DNA from 3 places in the Bradyrhizobium sp. SPXBL-04 genome. Region 2 is predicted to be linked to each of the others. Evidence: predicted binding sites of a transcription regulator. Region 2 holds the regulator's gene; each other region holds the start of a gene.
What was found. Region 2 encodes PhoB, which activates phosphate uptake and scavenging genes when phosphate is short. Its sites were predicted from a motif close to TGTCATNNANCTGTCAT; they were not measured.
Positions count from the first base shown of each region.

Region 1: ACNJX8_RS36690 (YdcH family protein) is a predicted target of PhoB. The motif match lies at 2,221-2,237, and genes of this name have one in related genera.
Region 3: ACNJX8_RS24015 (DUF47 domain-containing protein) is a predicted target of PhoB. The motif match lies at 3,823-3,839, and genes of this name have one in related genera.

Region 1 covers NZ_CP182472.1:7,696,129-7,701,249, forward strand. The annotation lists gene ACNJX8_RS36680 (sensor domain-containing protein) at 1-543, opposite strand, end outside; gene ACNJX8_RS36685 (NAD(P)/FAD-dependent oxidoreductase) at 746-1,849, shown strand; gene ACNJX8_RS36690 (YdcH family protein) at 1,955-2,134, opposite strand; gene ACNJX8_RS36695 (YdcH family protein) at 2,463-2,669, shown strand; gene ACNJX8_RS36700 (hypothetical protein) at 2,823-3,041, shown strand; gene ACNJX8_RS36705 (hypothetical protein) at 3,063-3,314, shown strand; gene ACNJX8_RS36710 (GGDEF domain-containing protein) at 3,317-4,024, opposite strand; gene purE (5-(carboxyamino)imidazole ribonucleotide mutase) at 4,166-4,654, shown strand; gene ACNJX8_RS36720 (5-(carboxyamino)imidazole ribonucleotide synthase) at 4,651-5,121, shown strand, end outside.
Region 2 covers NZ_CP182472.1:8,264,670-8,269,790, reverse strand. The annotation lists gene pstA (phosphate ABC transporter permease PstA) at 1-643, shown strand, start outside; gene pstB (phosphate ABC transporter ATP-binding protein PstB) at 640-1,458, shown strand; gene phoU (phosphate signaling complex protein PhoU) at 1,470-2,186, shown strand; gene phoB (phosphate regulon transcriptional regulator PhoB) at 2,202-2,909, shown strand; gene ACNJX8_RS39360 (GcrA family cell cycle regulator) at 3,168-3,680, opposite strand; gene ACNJX8_RS39355 (aspartate aminotransferase family protein) at 4,149-5,121, shown strand, end outside.
Region 3 covers NZ_CP182472.1:5,044,008-5,049,128, reverse strand. The annotation lists gene ACNJX8_RS24035 (ABC transporter ATP-binding protein) at 1-553, shown strand, start outside; gene ACNJX8_RS24030 (ABC transporter substrate-binding protein) at 604-1,827, shown strand; gene ACNJX8_RS24025 (branched-chain amino acid ABC transporter permease) at 1,892-2,755, shown strand; gene ACNJX8_RS24020 (branched-chain amino acid ABC transporter permease) at 2,757-3,725, shown strand; gene ACNJX8_RS24015 (DUF47 domain-containing protein) at 3,882-4,526, shown strand; gene ACNJX8_RS24010 (inorganic phosphate transporter) at 4,599-5,121, shown strand, end outside.

The DNA.
Region 1 (5,121 bases), 570 kb from region 2:
GTGAAATTTCACCAGGATGGCCCGTCCATCCGGCAATTCGGTGATCAAACCGTTGCTGCTTGCCGCCTTCTCGTAGAACTCGTCGTCGGAGGCGCCGCCGAGCACCCCGCGCTTGCGTCGCAGCGCGAGGAGTTCGTAGCCATTCATGTTGGCCCGGACATCCGACCGCGTCAGGCCATAGATATCGAGATAGCGGTCGTTGCAGAAGATGACGCGCCGCTGCGCGTCCGTCATCACCACGCCCTGGTTGAGATTGTTCATGGCGGAGGAGACGAAGGCATTGCGCCGCAGCTGCAAGCGCCTGGTCCGGCGCAGCGAGGAATGGATCCACAGCGCGATCGCGGCGAGGAACGAGCAGACGACGATGCCCGCGATCACGAGTTCCCAGATCACGCTGGGGTCGAGCTTGGCGAGATCACCTGGAGCGGTGAAGCTGTCCGACAGCGCAAAGGCGCGTGCGGGCGCGACCGCGCCGGCCAGGCACAGGACGGCCTGCACAGCGATCGGAAGCGTGCTGCCCACGTGCCAGTTCTTCTCAGCCATCACCCACCCGCGATTTCAACGTCGGATTGTCTGGCTTCACGGGTTTGGATCGGGTAAACGCCTGTATGTGCAACGGAAAAATTTGACGCGAAATACGGCAATTGCCCTGACATGATAAATGCTTCCTTAACGGAGAACGGCCGCGCGCCCTCGATTCCAGAGCCGCTGCCACCGGCGCTTCCAGCGGACGTCCTGCACGACCATGGATAAAGTCGATTGCGTCGTCATCGGAGCCGGCGTGGTCGGGCTCGCGGTGGCTCGGCGGCTCGCGCAGGCCGGGCGCGAGGTCATCGTGCTCGAGGAAGCCGAGGCCATCGGCACCATCACCTCCTCGCGCAACAGCGAGGTGATCCATGCCGGCATCTACTACCGCGCCGGCAGCTGGATGGCGCGCATGTGCGTCGGCGGCAAGCACGCGCTCTACCGCTACTGCGCCGAGCGCGGCATCCCGCACAAAAATTGCGGCAAGCTGATCGTCGCGACCAGCGCGAAAGAGACGGAGAAGCTGCAATCGATCAAGGCACATGCCGAGGCCAACGGCGTGATCGACATGCAGCTGCTTTCGGGCGAGGCCGCACGCGCGCTGGAGCCGGCGCTCGCCTGTGACGCCGCGCTGCTGTCGTCGTCGACCGGCATCATCGACAGCCACGCCTACATGCTCTCGCTGCGCGGCGAAGCCGAGGAGGCTGGCGCCGCCTTCGCGTTCCACACGCCACTGGTCCGTGCCAAGGCAACCGCCGGCGGCATCGAGATCGAGGCTGGCGGCGAGGCGCCGATGACGCTGCAATGCGATCTGCTCGTCAATGCTGCGGGGCTCTCGGCAACGACGGTGGCGCGCAACATCGACGGCATGCCGCTGGACCGGATTCCGCCGGCCTATCTTGCCAAGGGAAATTACTTCAGCTGCAATGCAAGGGCGCCGTTCTCGCACCTGATCTACCCGGTGCCCGAGCCCGGCGGGTTAGGGGTGCACCTGACGCTGGACATGGCGGGGCAGGCCCGCTTCGGCCCTGACGTCGAGTGGATCGAGACGATCAATTACGAGGTCGATCCGTCACGCGCGGAGCGCTTCTATCCCGCGATCCGCAAATACTGGCCGACGCTGCCCGACGGGGCGTTGATGCCGAGCTATTCAGGCATTCGCCCGAAGATCGTGCCGCCGGCGGTGGCCACGCAGGATTTTCTGATGCAGGGCCCGCGCGATCACGGCGTCGCAGGCTTGATCAACCTGTTCGGCATCGAATCGCCGGGACTGACGTCGTCGCTTGCGATCGCCGATCATGTCGCCCAACTCGCAGACATCTAGGCGCCGCGCAAAATTTGCACGACGCACATCGCAGCAGGGGTGAGCGCAAAGGCACTCATCCCCGCTTGAAAGGGTACGATCAACTCTACGCTGTTACGGGGGTCACTAGTGGAGCGTGTCGCCTTGCTTCAGACGCTCGATCTGGTCCTTGACCATCAACTTCCGGCGCTTCAACTCAACAATTTGCAGGTCGTCTGTTGAAAGGTGCACGAGAGCTTCGTGCAATTCGTTTTCGAGAAGTTTGTGCTTCCGTTCCAATTCAACAAGATGTGCCTGAATTGTCATTCGAAACCTCCTCGGTAGGGTTGAACCTCAGGATTCGATCCGGACGAGAGACTGTACATCACCGATTCGTTCTGTCGATGGGTATCCGTCGTCGCGGCGTCATTTTTGAAAATTCATATGTAACGAAGCGTGAGTAAGGAACCACGCGAGAAAAATCCATGATATCAATGCGTCTGCGCGGCGGCGCAGCGACTCGCAGAAATATGTTGCGGGAGATCGGCGGGCAATGGCCGCAGATCGCTTGCGGTCACGCCGCGCAAGGACGATAATTTCCACAGGGCATCCACAGCCCAGATCTCACGCCTATCGGTTTTCGGCCACCGCAGACATGACCAATGAAAACGAGCGTGAGCTCGAAGTCGAGCTCACCCGGTTGCAGCAGGAACACCGAGATCTCGATGCGGCGATCGATGCACTGCATCAATCGCCCGCGCCCGACCTGTTGCGGTTACAGCGGTTGAAGAAGCGTAAGCTCTTGTTACGCGATCGCATCGCGTTCATCGAAGACCAGATTACGCCCGACATCATCGCCTGAGCCCTCCGCCGATCTTTCGCGGCGGGTCGTCGTATGTGAATCCGCTTGACTCAAAAAGAACAAAATAGGAACATTCGGGACATCCTCGGCTCCAGACAGGCCAAGGGAAGACGCCACGGGAAAACGCCAAGGAAAGGCAGAAGGACAACGCAGATGTCGGCAATCGCCCTTCTCGACAACAGCCACTATGAACAAGCCTGCGATCAGGCGATCGCGATGTGCGACGGCAATCTGCGCAGCACCATCAAGGCGCTGATCATGGCCAATGAATATCTGGAAGCCGAGCTGGCGGAATTGCAGGCGGCGATTTCCGCCGGCTGCATTCCGGAGACCTCGCCCAACGAGATGCGGAGCAAGAGCAGTGCCGCCTGAGTTCAACATCGGAGCAACGCCATGTCGGATGTGACCTACTACGTTGCAATGCCCTTCCTGATCGATGCTGACGGATCGCCCGTCGCTGGCGCCGCAGAGGAGTGCCAGAGTTCGGCGGCCGCGTTGCGGCGCGCCGAAATCTTGTCGCGCGGTGCCGGTCACATCGGCGCGATCGCGTTCAGCCGCAGCGGCGATCCCATGACCGGCGAATTCAGCGACGCCACACTGCTGCGCAAGTTCGGCAATGTGCCGCAAGATCTCGCCACGCTGTAGGATCAGCTGCTGGCGAGCCTGATCCGTGGCTCGTGACGCCGGTGCGCCTTGCGCACATACATGGCGGCATCGGCTTCCTCGAGGGCGCGGCCTGCGTCGGACTGCGGCCCCAGCAGCGCCACGCCAGCGGAGGCGCCCGCAGCCACGTGCCGGCCCTGAAACGTGAAAGACAATTCGTCGATCGCCTGCTCGAGGATGGCGGCCTTCGCCTTGGCGTCGGTCTCGCTGAGATTCCACAGCAGCAGCGCGAACTCGTCGCCGCCAAGACGACCGACCACATCCGAGGCGCGGACCTGCCGCGTCAGGGTCGCGGCAATCGCCTTCAGCACCTCGTCGCCGGCGGCGTGTCCGAAGGAATCGTTGATCGGCTTCAGCCGATCGACGTCGAGCACGATCAGCGCCCCGCTGGCGCGGTAGCGCTTCATGTAGGCAATGGCACGGTTGAGCTCGCGCTCGAAACCGCGCCGGTTCGGAATCTCGAGCAGGAAATCGGTGTCAGCGGCCGCCTCGAGCTCCGCGACCCGCCGCTCCGCCGCCTTGAGCTTGCTCCGCAAGCCGCGGATGGTCGCCTTGATGGTTTCCGTGGCATCGGCCGGCGTTTGGCGCCGCGCCGGCCTGGCCGGACGCTTCGCAGCGGCTTTGGAGCGGCTGGCGCTGGTCTTTCGGCCCGTTTTGGCCTTCGCAGCACTCGCCCTTTTTGGTTTCTTCATGGGCATCCTGCTCAATGAAGGCTTGCGGGGATTCACCAAGACAGGATAGTGCATTCCCTTCTCCTTGCCACCGCCTTGCGAGCCGCCGGCCGGAACCTTTAATCTGGCCTATCTTTCTGTTTTCCGGGCACATTTGACGTCATGACCGCGCCGATCGCCATCATCATGGGAAGCCAGTCGGACTGGGACACGATGCGGCATGCCGCCGATACGCTTGCCGCGCTCGGCGTCGCCGCCGACACCCGCATCGTTTCGGCACACCGCACCCCCGATCGGCTGTTCGCTTTCGCCAAGGGCGCCAAGGCGGCGGGTTACAAGGTCATCATCGCCGGCGCCGGCGGCGCCGCGCACCTGCCGGGCATGGCGGCGTCGCTGACGGAACTGCCGGTGTTCGGTGTACCCATCGAATCGAAGACGCTCAAAGGCCTCGATTCGCTGTATTCGATCGTTCAGATGCCCGCCGGCATCCCGGTCGGCACCCTCGCCATCGGCAAGGCCGGCGCGATCAATGCGGCGCTACTGGCGGCTTCCGTGCTGGCGCTGTCCGACCCCGCCCTATCCGGTCGCCTTGCCGCCTGGCGGAAGGCGCAGACCGAGGCGGTTGCCGAGCGTCCGGAGGACAAGGCGTGACCGACGCCAGGCAGGTGAAGCTGAAGCCCGGTGACACCATCGGAATCCTCGGCGGCGGACAATTGGGCCGGATGCTGGCCATGGCTGCGGCGCGGCTCGGGCTGCGCTGCCAGATGTTCTCGCCCGATCCGGATTCGCCGGCCTTCGACGTGGTCCTGAATGCGACCTGCGCCGAATATGCCGATGTCGAGGCGCTCGAGCTGTTCGCCAACGACGTCGACGTCATCACATACGAATTCGAGAACGTGCCGGCGGCCGCGGCGATGGTGCTGGATGCGCGCCGCCCGGTGCTGCCCAACCGGAAGATCCTCGAGACCACTCAGGACCGACTGGCCGAGAAGGATTTCGTGACGCGGCTCGGCATCGGCACCGCCGCCTATGCCGACGTGACCTCCGTTTCCTCGCTGCGCGAGGCGATCGCGCGAATCGGTCTTCCGGCCGTACTGAAGACCCGCCGCTTCGGTTAT
Region 2 (5,121 bases):
CGTCGGCTCGCTGATCATGACCGCGCTCGGCGTCGGCATCGGCGCGCCGCTCGGCCTGTTCGCCGGCACCTATCTCGCCGAATACGGCCGTAACGACAAGCTGACTTCGGTGATCCGCTTCATCAACGACATCCTGTTGTCGGCGCCCTCGATCATCATCGGCCTGTTCATCTACGGCGCCGTGGTGGTGCCGATGCGCGGCTTCTCGGCGATCGCCGGTAGCCTCGCGCTCGCCGTGATCGTCATCCCGGTGGTGCTGCGCACCACCGAGGACATGCTGCTTCTGGTGCCGAACGCGCTGCGCGAGGCGGCCTCCGCGCTCGGCTTGCCGCGCTCACTGGTGATCAAGCGCATCGCCTACCGCGCCGCGCGCTCCGGCCTCATCACCGGCGTGCTGCTCGCCACCGCCCGCGTCGCGGGCGAGACCGCGCCGCTGCTGTTCACCGCGCTGTCGAACCAGTTCTTCAGCCTCGGCCTGAACAAGACGATGGCCAACCTGCCCGTGACCATCAACAATTTCGTGCAGAGCCCCTACGCCTATTGGAAGCAGCTCGCCTGGAGCGGCGCACTGCTGATCACGCTCACCGTGCTTGCCCTGAACATTGGCGCCCGCATCCTCGGTGCCGAGAGGACCGCAAAATGACCGACCTGTCCGTATCCGTGAGTTCCAACGGTCACCTGGCCTCGCATCCGCTGCCGGAAGCGCCCGCCAAGGTGACGGTGCGCAACCTCAACTTCTATTACGGCGAGCATCACGCGCTGAAGAACATCAACCTGACGCTCGGCACCAACCGCGTCACGGCCTTCATCGGCCCGTCGGGCTGCGGCAAGTCGACCCTGCTGCGCATCTTCAACCGGATGTACGACCTCTATCCGGGCCAGCGCGTGACCGGTCAGCTGATGCTCGACCAGACCAACATCCTCGATCCCAAGCTCGACCTCAATCTGCTGCGCGCCCGGGTCGGCATGGTGTTCCAGAAGCCGACACCGTTCCCGATGACGATCTACGAGAACATCGCCTTCGGCATCCGCCTCTACGAGAAGATCTCGAAGTCCGAGATGGACGACCGGGTCGAGAAGGCGCTGCGCGGCGGCGCGCTGTGGAACGAGGTCAAGGACAAGCTCAACGCCTCGGGCCTGTCGCTCTCCGGCGGCCAGCAGCAGCGCCTCTGCATCGCCCGCACGGTCGCGGTGCGGCCTGAAGTAATCTTGTTCGACGAGCCCTGCTCGGCGCTCGATCCGATCTCGACCGCCAAGGTCGAGGAGCTGATCCAGGAACTGTCCGAGAACTACACGATCGCGATCGTCACCCACAACATGCAGCAGGCGGCGCGCGTCTCCGACAAGACCGCCTTCATGTATCTCGGCGAACTGATCGAGTTCGACGACACCAGCAAGATCTTCACGTCGCCGAGCGACCGGCGTACGCAGGATTACATCACCGGCAGGTTCGGCTGAGGAGACGGGAAATGGGTACTGAACATACCGCAAAGGCCTTCGACACCGACCTCCAGGAGCTCACCCGCCTGGTCGCCGAGATGGGCGGCATCGCCGAGCGCATGATCGTCGATTCCGTCGACGCGCTGATCCGCCGCGACGTCGCGCTCGGCCAGCGCGTCGTCACCACCGACGCCGAGCTCGACGCGCTGCAGAAGCGCATCGAGGAGCGCGCCGTGCTCACCATCGCCCGCCGCCAGCCGATGGCGGTGGATCTGCGCGAGATCGTCGGCGCCATGCGCGTCGCCACCGATCTCGAGCGCATCGGCGACCTCGCCAAGAACATGGGCAAGCGCGTGGCGGCGCTGGAGACGGACTTCCATCCGCTAAAACTGTTTCGCGGCCTGGAGCACATGACCGACCTCGTGCAGCAGCAGGTCAAGTCGGTGCTGGACGCCTATGCCGCGCATGATCTGCCGGCGGCAATGGCGGTGTGGAAGGGCGACGAGGAAGTCGACGCCATCTGCACCTCGCTGTTCCGCGAGCTCCTCACCTACATGATGGAGGATCCGCGCAACATCTCGTTCTGCATCCATCTGATGTTCTGCGCCAAGAACATCGAGCGGATCGGTGACCACGCCACCAACATCGCCGAAACAGTGTTCTACATGATCGAAGGTCAGGCGATCACCGACAAGCGGCCGAAGGGCGATATGACGACCTTCGCCACGACGGTACCGAATACCTGAGGGAGCGACGACAACATGGGCGCACGCATCATGGTGGTTGAGGACGAGGAAGCTCTCACCGAGCTTCTCCGTTACAACCTCGAAGGCGACGGCTATGACGTGGAGACGGTGATGCGCGGCGACGACGCCGACACCCGCCTCAAGGAACACATCCCCGATCTGATCGTGCTCGACTGGATGCTGCCGGGACTATCAGGCATCGAGCTGTGCCGGCGGCTGCGCACCCGTCCCGAGACCAAGCAACTCCCGATCATCATGCTCACCGCGCGCGGCGAGGAGAGCGAGCGGGTGCGGGGTCTTGCGACCGGCGCCGACGACTACATCGTCAAGCCGTTCTCGGTGCCGGAGCTGCTCGCGCGCGTGAAGGGGCTCTTGCGACGGGCAAGCCCGGAGCGGCTCGCCACCGTGCTCGCCTATGGCGACATCGAGCTCGATCGCGACAAGCGCCGCGTGGCGCGCTCTGGCCGGCCGATCGATCTCGGCCCGACCGAATATCGCCTGCTGGAGTTCTTCCTGGAGCATCCCGGCCGCGTGTTCTCGCGCGAGCAGCTGCTCGACAGCGTCTGGGGCCGCGACATCTATATCGACGAGCGCACCGTCGACGTCCATATCGGACGCCTGCGCAAGCTGCTCAATCTCGGCCGCGAGCAGGACCCGATCCGCACCGTCCGCGGCGCCGGCTATGCGCTGGATGATCGGTTTGCGAAGGCGGAGCAGACGTAAGTTAGGCGGTGTTGCTTTAGCAGGCGGGCGGCTGCCACACTCTCACTGTCGTCCCGGACAAGTGTAAGCGCAGATCCGGGACCCATAGCACAGGGAGTGATTGTTGCGCTAAAAAGGTAACTCCGAGTCCCCGTAGCCACAGCTTGCGGTGGCTGTGGGTCCCGGATCTACGCGCGCTTGAGGCGCGCTTGTCCGGGACGACATCGGATTTGTAGAGCCGCGATCGCACGACGGCTCATTTCTGGTCTCAGAACAAACTCACCGCGTGCTCGGCTTGGCCGGCGCCCGCCGGCGATCCGCGGCCGGCTGATAGGCGACGCGCGAGTGCTGGGCACAGTAGGGCAGGCCGGACAGCGCCCTGCCGCCGCAGAAGAAGAAATCCGGGCTCGATGGATCGCCGACCGGCCAGTGGCAGGTTGCCTCGTTCAATTCCAGCAGCGACAGCCGCTGGCTCATCGGCACCACGTTGTCGTAGGTGACCGGTTCGGCCTCCACCTCGACCTCGAAGGCCTGCGCCAGCGCGGTGTTGCCGCGCGAGATCGGCCGGGTCACCCGCATCATGTGCTGTGCTGGGCGCGCCTTGCGCGGCCGCGGCGCGGCCGAAGATGGGCTCTTGGCGCGGCCCGACAGGCCGAGCCTGTGCACTTTGCCGATCACGGCATTGCGGGTCACATTGCCGAGCTCGGCCGCGATCTGGCTGGCCGAAAGTCCGGCCTCCCAGAGCTTTTTCAGCTGCTCGACGCGATCGTCGGACCAGGTCAAAACCGTCATTGCACCCTTTCCCTCGCTGCGCGCCACCATCCTGGGGCCTCACAGCGAATGCCTAAGCCTTGAAAAACCCGTGCCGCCAGAATCCCTTAAGGCTCGCCGGGCGCGCTACTGACGCCCGAACGTTTACGCCGGTACATGAGGACTTAGAGGATCAGAACCGCTGCACGAGATGTCGTATCTGACAGGCCAAACGCTACAATATGGCGTGACTCCCGCGCAAGAGTCCGCCGACTCGCTTCCACATGTTCCGTGGTGAAAACCCCGCAAAATCGGCACCGCAAGACTACGGATTCAGCGTTTCGCGAGGCTTTCCAGGCGGCATTGACACCGGTCTTGCCAGGCATAAGATAGTGGCGCGTGCCGCCCTTAAAAGGCGGCACGTTTCGTTTTCCGGACCGGTCAATGGTGCGCTGCGCAAGGCACGCCAGGCAGGTCTCAACATCCAAATGCAACATCCAAGTGATGGTCATGACCAACAGCGCCGCGCCGCATCTGCTTCCCGTTTTCGCCAGGGCCGACCTTGGTTTCGAGCGCGGCGAAGGCTGCTGGCTGATCGCGACCAATGGCGATCGCTATCTCGATTTCACGTCGGGCGTTGCGGTGAACGCGCTCGGCCATGCTCATCCCGCGCTGGTCAAGGCATTGCAGGAGCAGGCGACCAAGCTCTGGCACATGTCGAACCTGTTCCAAAGCCCGGACGGTGAGAAACTGGCGGCGCGCCTGTGCAGCGAAAGCTTCTCCGACTTCGTGTTCTTCTGCAATTCCGGCGCCGAAGCGCTGGAATGCGTGATCAAGGTCGTGCGGCGCTATCACGCCGCCAAAGGCCATCCTGATCGCTATCGCATGATCACCTTCGAGGGTGCCTTCCACGGCCGCACGCTGGCGACGCTGGCTGCGACGGGCTCGGCAAAATATCTCGAAGGTTTCGGCCCGCCGATGGACGGCTTCGACCAGGTCCCGCATGGCGATATCGAGGCCGTGAAGAAGGCGATCGGTCCGCAGACCGCCGGCATCCTGATCGAGCCGATCCAGGGCGAGGGCGGTGTGCGTTCGTCGACACCCGCCTTCCTCAAGGCGCTGCGTCAGCTCTGCGACGAGAAGGGCCTGTTGCTCGCGTTCGACGAGGTGCAGACCGGCATGGGCCGCACCGGCGATCTGTTCGCGCATCGCCGTCTCGGCGTCACGCCCGACGTGATGTCGCTGGCAAAGGCGCTCGGTGGCGGCTTTCCGATCGGTGCTTGCCTTGCGACCGCGGAAGCGGCCTCCGGCATGACACCCGGCTCGCACGGCTCGACCTTCGGCGGCAATCCGCTCGCGATCTCCGCTGCGAACGCCGTGCTCGACGTCATGCTCAAGCCCGGCTTCTTCGACCACGTGCAGAAGATGTCGCTGCTGCTCAAGCAGAAGCTCGCCTCCGTGATCGATCGTCATCCTGATGTCG
Region 3 (5,121 bases), 3.2 Mb from region 2:
CATGGGCATCATCGGCAAGCGCTCGGGCTCGGTGAAGTTCAACAATCAGGACATCATCCGCGCGACCTCCGACAAGATCGCGCGCATGGGCATCGCGTTCTGCCCCGAGGAGCGGGGCATATTCTCCAGCCTCGACGTGCGGGAGAATCTGATGTTGCCGCCGGTCGTCCGCGAAGGCGGGCTGCCGCTCGATCAGATCTTCGACCTGTTCCCGAACCTGAAGGAGCGGCTCAACAGCCAGGGCACCAAGCTGTCGGGCGGCGAGCAGCAGATGCTCGCGATCGCGCGCATCCTGCGCACCGGCGCGAGCTTCCTGATGCTGGACGAGCCGACCGAGGGCCTCGCGCCCGTCATCATCCAGCAGATCGGCCACACCATTGCGCGGCTCAAGAAGGAGGGCTTCACGATCCTCCTGGTCGAGCAGAACTTCCGCTTCGCATCCACCGTCGCCGACCGCTACTACGTGGTCGAGCACGGCAAGATCATTGACGGTTTTTCCAACGCCGAGCTTGCCGCCAACATGGACAAGCTCCACACCTATCTCGGCGTCTAGAACTGCCAAACAAGTTAGAACCAACGAGAATATTTAGAGAGGGAAGCCGCATGAACACCCGGTCAATCGCTTCATTTCTACTCGGCACCGCGCTGGCGCTTGCAGCGACAAGCGGCGCGATGGCGCAGGACAAGACCATCAAGATCGGCGTGCTCACCGACAACTCCGGGCTCTACGCCGACCTTGGAGGTCCCGGCTCGACGCTGGCCGCGCAGATGGCGATCGAGGATTCCGGGCTTGCAGCCAAGGGTTGGAAGGTCGATCTCATCTCCGCCGACCATCAGAACAAGCCCGACATCGGCACCGCGATCGCGCGGCAGTGGATCGATGTCGAGAAGGTCGACGTCTTCATGGACGTGCTGAACTCCGGCGTGGCGCTGGCGGTGAACAATGTCGTCAGGGAAAAGAATTCGATTCTGATCGACACGGGTGCGGCGACGTCCGATCTGACAAACGCGCAATGTTCGCCGAACACGATCCACTGGGTCTACGACACCTACATGCTGGCCAACAGCACGGGACAGGCGCTGGTGAAGGCTGGCGGCGACACATGGTACTTTCTGACCGCCGACTACGCCTTTGGTCACGCGCTCGAGCGCGACACCGCCGCAGTCGTGGTCAAATCAGGCGGCAAGGTGATCGGGAGCGTCAAGCATCCGCTCAATACCGCGGACTTCTCCTCGTTCCTCCTGCAGGCGCAGGCGTCGAAAGCCAAGATCATCGGCATGGCGAACGCCGGTGGTGACACCACCAACACGATCAAGCAGGCGGCGGAATTCGGCATCGTCGCAGGTGGCCAGAAGCTCGCCGGGCTTCTGCTGTTCATCACCGACGTCCATGCGCTCGGATTGAAAGTGGCGCAGGGGCTGAACTTCACCGAAACCTTCTATTGGGATTTGAACGACGGCACCCGGGCCTTCTCCAAGCGTTTCTCCGAAAAGATGAAGAACAAGGCGATGCCTTCGATGGTGCAGGCCGGCGTCTACTCGGGCCTGATCCATTATTTCAAGACGCTGGAAGCGTTGGGTGGCAATCCGCACGATGGCGCCAAGGTGGTCGCCAAGATGAAGGAAATGCCGACGGACGATCCACTGTTCGGCAAGGGCACGATCCGCGCGGACGGCCGCAAGCTCCATCCCGCCTATCTGTTCGAGGTCAAGAAGCCCGAGGAATCCAAGGGGCCGTGGGACTACTACAAGCTGATCGGCACGACGGCGGCAGACCAGGCTTTCAGGCCGCTCTCGGAAAGCGCCTGTCCGCTGGTGAAGAAGTAGTACCGACAGCGTCCGCTGGCGGGCACCGTCGTCAACAAAACGGGACTGGGTACGAGATCGATCGATGCAGGCTCTATACGCTCAGCTACTGGTGGGACTGATCAACGGCTCGTTCTACGCGCTGCTCAGTCTCGGGCTTGCCGTGATCTTCGGCATGCTCAACATCATCAATTTCGCCCATGGCGCGCTCTACATGATGGGCGCGTTCGTCGCCTATTTCCTGTTGAACCTCGGCGGCATCAACTATTGGTGGGCGTTGCTGCTGGCGCCCATCATCGTCGGCATCTTCGGCATGATCCTGGAGCGGACCATGCTGCAATGGCTGACCGGGCTCGATCATCTCTACGGCCTGCTCCTGACCTTCGGCATCGCGCTGATCGTGCAGGGCGTGTTCCAGAACTACTTTGGCTCCTCCGGTCTGCCTTATGCCATTCCGGACCAGCTCAGGGGCGGCATGAATCTCGGCTTCATGTTCTTACCGGTCTATCGCGGCTGGGTCGTCGTGTTCTCGCTGGCGGTGTGCCTTGCGACCTGGTTCCTGATCGAGAAGACCCAGCTCGGCGCTTACCTGCGCGCCGCCACTGAAAACCCGACGCTGGTGCGCGCCTTCGGCATCAACGTGCCGCGCATGATCACGTTGACTTACGGTCTCGGTGTCGGCCTTGCCGCGCTCGCCGGCGTGCTCTCGGCGCCGATCAATCAGGTGCGGCCGCTGATGGGCGCCGACCTCATCATCGTCGTGTTCGCGGTGGTCGTGATCGGCGGCATGGGATCGATCATGGGCTCCATCATCACCGGCTTTGCGCTCGGCGTGATCGAGGGCCTGACCAAGTATTTCTACCCCGAGGCCTCCAACACCGTCGTGTTCGTGCTGATGGTGCTGGTGCTCTTGGTGAAGCCAACGGGATTGACGGGAAGGGCAGCCTGACATGACGACCCTGACGGACGACACGCTGCCGACAACCCCTCGCGCCATGCGCGACGAGATGCTCGTCTTCGTGGTGATGGCCCTGCTGTTGGCGGCGGTGCCGTTCACGGGAGTCTATCCGTTCTTCGTGATGCAGGCGCTGTGCTTTGCGCTGCTCGCCTGCGCCTTCAATCTGCTGGTCGGCTATGGCGGGCTGCTGTCGTTCGGCCACGCCATGTTCCTGGGAACCGCGGGCTATTGCAGTGCGCATGCGCTGAAGGTCTGGGCGCTCCCGCCCGAGCTCGGCATCCTCGTCGGCGTCGCCGCGGCGTTCGTGCTGTCGATCGTGACGGGCTACATCTCGATCCGCCGCCAGGGCATCTATTTCTCGATGATCACCCTGGCGCTGTCGCAGCTCCTGTACTTCATCTACCTCCAGGCGCCGTTCACGCACGGCGAGGACGGCATCCAGGGCATTCCGCAAGGGCACATGTTCGGCGTGTTCGATCTGTCCAAGCCGACGGTGCTTTATTACGTCGTGCTGGTCGGCTTCCTCGCAGGCTTCCTCTTGATCTTCCGCATCATCAACTCGCCGTTCGGCGAGGTGTTGAAGTCGATCCGCGAGAACGAGCAGCGGGCGATCTCGCTCGGCTACCGAACCGACCAATACAAGTTCCTGGCCTTCATCCTGTCGGGCACGCTGGCCGGCTTTGCCGGGGCGCTGAAAGTGTTCGTGGCGCAGAACGCCTCGCTCACCGACGTGCACTGGTCGATGTCGGGCGAAGTCGTGCTGATGACGCTGGTCGGCGGTCTCGGAACCATTTTCGGTCCCGTGATCGGCGCCTTCGTGATCATCGCCATGCAGCAATATCTGGCGGGCTTCGGCCAGTGGGTGACGGTGATCCAGGGTGGAATCTTCGTGATCTGCGTGCTCACCTTCCGCCGCGGCGTCATCGGTGAAATCGCGCATTACTTCCGGCGATCGCTCTAAGTAGCTGATTTTAAATAGGTTTGTCGGTCGCTTGAAAGCGGTGGATGACCCGGCTCCGCGGGCGCGAGATGACACGCGCGTGGATCGAAAATGGTCTATGACAGTTTCATGACGGCCCTTCCGGGCCGGGCCATTTCCAACCGGTAGCCTGTCCCCATGATGCGATGGTTTCGTGCTTTCCTGCCCAAGGAAGAACGGTTCTTCGACCTGTTCGACCGTCATGCCCAGACCGTGATCCAGGGCTCGATCGCGCTCCAGGGCATGCTCAACGGGGGCGAGGAGACGCCGGTCTATTGCCAGCGCGTCAATCAGTTCGAGAACGACGCCGACAACATCACCCGCGAGGTGCTGACGGCAGTGCGCCGCACCTTCATTACCCCGTTCGACCGCGGCGACATCAAGAACCTGATCACCTCGATGGACGACGCCATCGACCAGATGCAGCAAACGGCGAAGGCCGTCATGCTGTTCGAGGTCCGCGCCTTCGAGCCGCCGATGCGCGAGATCGGCGGGCTTCTGATCGAATGCGCCAATCTGGTGGGACGCGCGCTGCCGCTGATGCAGTCGATCGGCCCGAACGTCGCCATGCTGAGCGCGATCACGGAGGAACTGGGCAAGCTGGAGGGCCGCGTCGACGACCTCCACGACATCGGCCTGAAGGAGCTGTTCCTCAAGCATCGCAACGGCAACGCGATGGACTTCATCGTCGGTGTCGAGATCTACGACCATCTCGAAAAGGTTGCCGACCGCTTTGATGACGTCGCCAACGAGATCAACAGCATCGTCATCGAGCAAGTGTAGCGCATGATGCGGAAAAGTGTGCAGCGGTTTTCCGCTCAAATCATGCGTAAGCTTTAAGGCAGGGGCCGCGCCGTGGATGCTGCGTTGGGTTTTCCCGTTCTGGTCGGCTTGATTGCCGTCGCGCTGCTGTTCGATTTCCTGAACGGCCTGCATGACGCCGCCAATTCGATTGCGACCATCGTCTCGACCCGCGTGCTGCGGCCCCAATTCGCGGTGTTCTGGGCCGCATTCTTCAATTTCGTCGCCTTCATGGTGTTCGGGCTGCACGTCGCCCAGACCATCGGCACCGGCATCATCGATCCCTCGATCGTCGACGCCCAGGTGATCTTCGCGGCCTTGGTCGGGGCCATCGTCTGGAACATCGTGACCTGGGCGCTCGGCATCCCGTCCTCGTCGTCGCATGCGCTGATCGGCGGCCTCGTCGGTGGCGGCATGGCCAAGGCGGGCATTTCGGCGGCGGTGTGGAGCGGGTTGTCCAAGACGGTGCTGGCGATCGTGCTGTCGCCGCTGGTCGGCTTCCTGCTCGCGATGATGCTGGTGGCGATCGTGTCCTGGGCCTCGGTGCGCTCGACACCGTTCGCGGTCGACCGCGCCT